3 regions of the Herpetosiphon sp. NSE202 genome follow, and region 3 is predicted to be linked to each of the others. Evidence: riboswitches for the same ligand, from Rfam matches in the RefSeq annotation. Region 3 holds a riboswitch; each other region holds the start of a gene.

Region 1 (2,269 bases), on a different contig from region 3:
TTTTCATATAAGACAAGTTTATATCTTGCTAGTAGTCGTTGGCATGTCAAACAATTACGCCAAGAATATGAGCTGCGCAAAGCTAACGGTTTTAATTTGGATTTTCTGGAGAAAGGCGCGATTGGCGAACGCTTTAGTTTTAACGCTCCCGCAGCCTTATATTCCTACAACGCAGCCGAAGTTGATGCTTTTCAGCTAGCCCACGGCTTATTCAAGCATGCTGCCCAACGTGGCGCGCAGATTTTCGATCGCACGAGTGCCAAGGAATGGCATGCCGATAGCGCTGGCGTGACGGTGACGACTGATACAGGCTGTCGGATTCATGCCAAATATTTAATTTTGGCTGCTGGCTACGAAGCTCAAAACTATATCAAGCAAACATTGGTCAAATTTCGCAGTAGCTATGCGATTGCCAGCGAGCCGTTGAGCGATTTCAGTGGCTGGCACGAGCAATGTTTAATTTGGGAAAGTGCGCGACCTTATGTCTACATGCGCACCACCAGCGAAGGTCGGGCGATTATCGGCGGCGAAGATGATCGAATTGATATTCCGGCCAAGCGTGATGCCTTGCTTGAACGCAAAGCAGCCAAATTAAGCAAACGTTTTAATAATTTTTTCCCGCATATTCCGCTGCACGTTGATTATCGCTGGGCTGGCACGTTTGGCGAAACCAGCGATGGCTTGCCTTATATCGACCATTTGCCCGACCAACCGCGCATTTTGCTGGCCCTGGGCTATGGCGGCAATGGCATTACCTATAGCATCGTTGCTGCCGAACTGCTACGCGATCGGCTGTGTCAACGCCCAACCCCCGATGCAGCGATCTTTCGGCTCGATCGCCATTGAAGCCAAATTGGGCAGATTGCCCAAACCACGCTAAAAGTCATTTGTCACAAGCAATTGACTATGCTATAATCGCCAACCGAACTGTGGAATATCAGTGAATACGCGATTCTCATCGAGATGGGCGGAGGGACTGGCCCGACGAAGCCCGGCAACCCCAATTTTTTGGAAGGTGCAAAATCCTGCAGGTTCGGCCTGATAGATGAGTTGACGCATGCGGGCCTCTCTTTTGAGAGGTTTTTTTGTGTAATGCAACCAATGACTGACGTACTTAAAACTGTTTGGTGGGACGATGTGCCATGCTTGATCGATCAATTGCGCTTGCCAGCAACGCTGGATATTGTGCGTTGTGAGGATTTAAACAGCGTTATCGAAGCGATTCGCTCAATGCAAGTGCGAGGCGCGCCAGCAATTGGTATTACGGCGGCATATGGCATGGCGCTGGCTGCTAAACGCAGCACGGCCCAAACCAGCAGCAAATTGATCGAAAAACTTGCGAAGGCCAAAAGCCTGCTTGATGCAGCGCGACCTACGGCGATCAACTTGGCGTGGGCTACGCAGCGGATGCTCGATATAGCACAGGCAAATGCGCAGCTTGAACCTGATCAATTGCGTCAACGCTTATTGGCCGAAGCCGAAACCATTCGCGACCAAGACGAGGCCATGTGCCGCGCCATTGGCCAACATGGCAAAACGCTTTTGGCCCAAACGCGCAATGTATTGACCCACTGCAATGCTGGTGGTTTGGCTACTGCCGCCTATGGCACAGCGTTGGCCCCAATTCGGGCAGTGCACGAGGATGGCCAGCCAATTCACGTTTGGGTTGATGAAACGCGGCCATTTTTGCAGGGCGCACGCCTTACCGCGTGGGAATTGCAGCAGGCAGGCATCGATCTTACCTTGATTACCGATAACATGGCCGCCTATTTTATGCAGCAAGGCCATGTTGATTGCATTATTGTTGGCTCGGATCGGATTGCGGCCAATGGCGATGTTGCCAACAAAATTGGCACCTATGGTTTGGCAGTTTTGGCCAAAGCGCACAACATTCCACTGTATGTTGCAGCGCCAACGTCGACCATTGATTTGCAGACTGCCACTGGGGCGGCAATTCCAATCGAGCAACGCTCAACTCAAGAAGTAACCCATATCGGGCAACAGGCAATTGCCGCAGAAGGCATCAAAGTAGCGCATCCAGCCTTTGATGTGACCCCTGCGCACTTGGTTACGGCAATTATTACCGAACAGGGTATTGCCTACCCGCCATTTGCCGAACAATTACAAACCATGGTCGAGGCTGCCAATGCCGCCAACGCTCGCCAGTGAGTTTCGTTGCCAAGCAATCGCACCATTTGATCTGCCCTACACCAATCAGGCAAGTGCATGGGCAGCCCAAATGCGATGGACGCAAGGCTATCCAATTGCG
Region 2 (2,269 bases), on a different contig from region 3:
CCACAACAACCACCAACCACGCGCACGCCCAAATCCTTGACAAACTCGGTTAACGATTTGGCAAAGCCTTCTGGCTCCAAGGGAAACACGGTTTCGCCGTTGACTTCCATTGGCAAGCCAGCGTTGGGAATACATGAAATTGGCAATTTGGAATTGGCTGCTAAATAGGTGATTGCTGGCCGCATGTGCTCAGGGCCAGTCGAACAATTTAAGCCAATCACATCAACATCGGCCAAGGCTTCGAGCGTGACCATCGTGGCTTGAATATCGGTGCCAAGCAACATGCGCCCTGAGAGATCCAAGAAAACTTGAGCTTGAATTGCAATGTCTGGGCGGTTGAGTTCGGCCAAGCCACGGCGAATCCCATCGATTGCCGCTTTGACTTCGAGAATATCGACGCTGGTTTCGACCAAAAGCACATCAACGCCACCTTCGACAAGCGCAATCGTTTGCTCTTTGAAGGTATCGGACAAGGCATCCCAAGTAATATTCGAGAGCGTTGGATCGTCGGATGATGGCAAGAAGCCAGTTGGCCCCATCGAGCCAGCGACGAAGCGTTTGCGGCCATCTTGGGCTTGGTAGCGGTCGGCGACGCTGCGGGCGAGCTGGGCAGCTTTAAAATTTTGCTCGTAGGTTTTATCGGCCAAGCCCCATTCATGCAAGCGAATGCGGGTTGATTGGAAGGTATTGGTTTCCAACACATCAACGCCTGCTTCCATAAACGAGCTATGAATCTGTTCGATAATGTCGGGGCGCGTCAAGGCGAGATAATCGCGTGCGCCGAAGTACTGTTCGCCGCCAAAATCCTCAGGCTTGAGATCATACAAATCCAAGCTAGTACCCATTGCGCCGTCGTAAATCAGAACACGTTTCGCCAATTCGGCGACGTAAGGTTTTATGCTGGTCATGACGCATTCCCTTGTGTGTATGGCTAGCGCTGCCAAAGCGCAGAACCAAGGTTAAAAAAAACTCCTCGCACACTGGCGAGGGCTTCAATCATTGAGTTGCCACTCATCTATCAGCGCGATTGCTGCTGGAAGAAGCACCTTTCTCAGTGAGACGGTTGCTGGAGCGTCATCGGGCCAGATCCCTCGGCTCCTCGTGATGAGGTATTCAATTAATCGCAGTATAGCAAATCTTAGCGAAAAATCAAAGCATGAAGAGCATAGAACATAAGGATGAAAGGCTATAGCCTATAGGCTTTCGGGGATTTGTTGGTAACGTCAATAGCCAACAGCCCCAGCTTCGCGTCCTTTCGTGTCCTTCGTGGATCAATTATTAACGCAGAGGCGCAGAGGAAAGATGGCTATGGGCTATAGGAAGGAATAATCTGGTGAATCTGGGCAATCTGTGGCGGAAACAGCCAAATAACCTAGCGCCAATAACCTGATTCCAATCGTACTATTTGCGGTTTTTAAATATTAAAGTATTTAGAAAGATCGTTTTGAATATGTTCTGGTGCTTTGAAAATTGTTGGTTTAAGCAGATCATCACCATCCAGAGTAATTGTGCCATGGGTAAAAGTTGCATCTCCACGGGCATGACCTTGGACCCATGTATGACCAGGTTTTAGCGTAATACCAGCTTTCGCCGCCTGAAGATACTTGATTTGTGCAGCTCGAAAGGTTTTGCTGATAAAGCGTTCATGGCCAACCACTGCATGAATTGCTTTGGATTGCGCTTCATACCAATCATTTAAACTACTGGTAATTGATGCTTGTCGAACCCTTGGTATTTGACGTTGTTGAGGCATAGTAATCTCATGATTAATACGTGGGCGATAATTTGCTTGCTGATGATGCCGAACTGGATATTCATTGTGGTGCGGTATCACCAAGGCATGATAATTCGCAATAATCATATATTGAATCAAAAGATAATAAGTTTTGTTATTGATCAGATCAACAAAACCTTTAATTGAGCCATCGCTGTTAACGGTAATAGTACCAGCTAAAGGTTTATCTCCATTACTACTGAATAAGGCTAATACATAAATACTTGGCGCTTCTAACCCTTCTTGAACGAATTTGAATGACAGAATATTGGTATATTTGGTTAATAGTGCTGGAGCCTCAATTTCGGCCCGGCCCTCTGATGGAATCTCATACATTCTTTGTTCTGAACAAATATCATCCCATAAACCTTTGATCACTGTTTGGATATGTGACTTATGATGAATATTGGGATTCCATAAACTTGTCATAAGGTGTGTCAGGGTATCTCCATTAAGTAATTGATGATTATAATTCATGATATTTCGTGGTAATAA
Region 3 (2,269 bases):
TTGGCAAATTGTACGCACTGAATTGCGCTTGATGGGGCGTGATCTGACCAACCTTGGCTTTATTGTCTTTTTTCCGGCCTTGATGGCCTTGATTTTGGGCTTGCAAATGCCCTCTGGCCCCAGCCAAACCGCCAATGCTCTGATGATGTTGGCCTTTGGCCCGATGATTTTTGGGATTATGGCCTTTCCAATGAGCTTGGTTAATTATCGTGAGCGTGGCATGTTGCGGCGCTTGCAAATCACCCCAATCTCGCCAATGCGCTATTTATTGGCCCAAGCCTTGGTTGGCTTGTTGTTGGTGCTCTTGGGCGGGCTGGTGGTGTTGATTCTCAGCATTGTGGTGCTGAAATTGCCCTTGCCAGCGAATATGTTTGGCCTAATTATCAGCTTTCTGGCTGGGGCGATTGCCTTTTCGGCGCTGGGAGCCTTGCTTGGCAGCCGCATTCGCAACACCCGCAGCATCCAAGTGATTAGCATTTTGGTGTTTGGGGCGATGGCGGTGGTGCTGGTTTCGAGCAATACTGGCAAATCAGGCCTGTTGCAACATCTTGGCGCATGGGTTCCAGCCCGCCATTTAGTCCAATTGCTCGAAGCAAATTGGCTTGGATTGAGTTTTAATATTTGGCCCAGTTTGGCCGTGTTAGCGCTATTGACTGTCGTAAGCCTTGGCTCAGCAGCCAAACTCTTTCGTTGGGAATAGACCATTAGAAAGCCAAAAAACCGCTGCTCAATTAATCTTCTAGTGGCGGTTTTTGATTGTTGAGTGAGATTGTTAAGTAACTTGAAATTGATTCTTGACAATTCTGTTTAACTATGTTATAAATAGCGCATACAAATAAATATCACTTGCGTAACTCATCCAGAGGGGTGGAGGGATCGGCCCTATGAAACCCCGGCAACCGCGAGCAGCAATGTTCGGCCTGGTGCTAATTCCGACAGAATCATTCTGGGAGATGAGGGGCGGCGCACAAACCTATCTTTCGATGGTTACTAACAGCCTCTCATCAGTTGATGAGAGGTTTTTTGTTCATAGGCGGTGTCGCCTGGGGTCGCAATGGCGCGAATCGGAACAACCGTAGCATTGAAGATTATCTACAAGGAGTCCTGATCATGGCAGACGAAGTGCAATTCACCCGATTCGAAACCTTAGCGCTCCACGGTGGTCAAAAACCAGATCCAACCACTGGTTCGCGGGCTGTGCCAATTTACCAGACTACCTCGTATGCCTTTCGCGATACCGAGCATGCTGCGGCGCTGTTCTCATTGGCCGAGCCTGGCAACATCTACAGCCGGATTATGAACCCAACCAACGATGTGTTCGAGCAACGCATTGCTTTGCTCGAAGGTGGGATTGGCGCTTTGGCCGTGTCATCTGGCCAAGCAGCAGAAACCTTCGCCATTTTGAATGTGGCTGAAGCTGGCGATAACATTGTTTCAGCAACCAACTTGTATGGCGGCACCTATAACTTGCTGCACCACACCTTGCCACGTTGGGGCGTAGAAACCCGCTTCGTCGATGCAACCGACCCAGAAAACTTCCGTGCTGCGGTTGACGATCGCACCAAAGCCTTCTACTTGGAAAGCATTGGCAATCCTAAGTTGCAAATTCCCGATTTTGAAAAGATTGCCAAAATTGCCCATGAAGTTGGCGTGCCGTTGATTGTTGATAACACTGCTGCAACCCCATTCTTGTTGCGGCCAATTGAGCACGGCGCAGACATCGTGGTGCACTCGGCGACCAAATTTATTGGTGGCCATGGCACGACGATTGGTGGGGTAATTGTTGATGCAGGCAAGTTCGATTGGGCTGCCAGCGGACGCTTCACCCAATACACCACGCCTGATCAATCGTATCACGGCTTGCGCTTTGCTGATTTGGGTGCGCCAGCCTTCATTCTCAAAGCTCGGGTTCAATTGCTGCGCGACTTTGGCGCATGTCTTAGCCCATTCAACTCGTTCTTGCTGTTGCAAGGCTTGGAAACCCTGCACCTGCGCTTGGAACGCCACGTCCAAAACACGGCGGCTGTGGCCAAGTTCTTGAGCGAACATAAGAACGTCGAATGGGTCAACTACCCAGGTTTGCCCGGCCACCCATCATATGAATTGGCCCAAAAATACCTGCCCAAGGGTGCTGGGGCCTTGATTGGCTTCGGGGTCAAGGGTGGTTTGGAAGCTGGCCGCCGCTTTATCGACAAGTTGCAATTGTTCTCGCACTTGGCCAACATTGGCGATTCGAAGTCGTTGGCGATTCACCCAGCTACCACGACGC

The links. Region 3 has a riboswitch for S-adenosylmethionine ahead of ACFMKP_RS04515 (homocysteine synthase). Riboswitches for the same ligand answer to the same signal wherever they lie in the genome.
Region 1: linked by a shared signal. The riboswitch ahead of mtnA (S-methyl-5-thioribose-1-phosphate isomerase) and the one ahead of ACFMKP_RS04515 (homocysteine synthase) in region 3 are both predicted to bind S-adenosylmethionine.
Region 2: linked by a shared signal. The riboswitch ahead of metH (methionine synthase) and the one ahead of ACFMKP_RS04515 (homocysteine synthase) in region 3 are both predicted to bind S-adenosylmethionine.

Annotation. Positions count from the first base shown of each region.
Region 1 is NZ_JBHUPY010000005.1:303,719-305,987, reverse strand. It holds gene ACFMKP_RS07385 (NAD(P)/FAD-dependent oxidoreductase) at 1-846, shown strand, start outside; SAM riboswitch class I at 953-1,052, shown strand; gene mtnA (S-methyl-5-thioribose-1-phosphate isomerase) at 1,102-2,169, shown strand; gene ACFMKP_RS07375 (hypothetical protein) at 2,147-2,269, shown strand, end outside.
Region 2 is NZ_JBHUPY010000005.1:267,904-270,172, forward strand. It holds gene metH (methionine synthase) at 1-908, opposite strand, end outside; SAM riboswitch class I at 1,009-1,111, opposite strand; gene ACFMKP_RS07205 (hypothetical protein) at 1,415-2,269, opposite strand, start outside.
Region 3 is NZ_JBHUPY010000002.1:12,770-15,038, forward strand. It holds gene ACFMKP_RS04510 (ABC transporter permease) at 1-700, shown strand, start outside; SAM riboswitch class I at 853-960, shown strand; gene ACFMKP_RS04515 (homocysteine synthase) at 1,111-2,269, shown strand, end outside.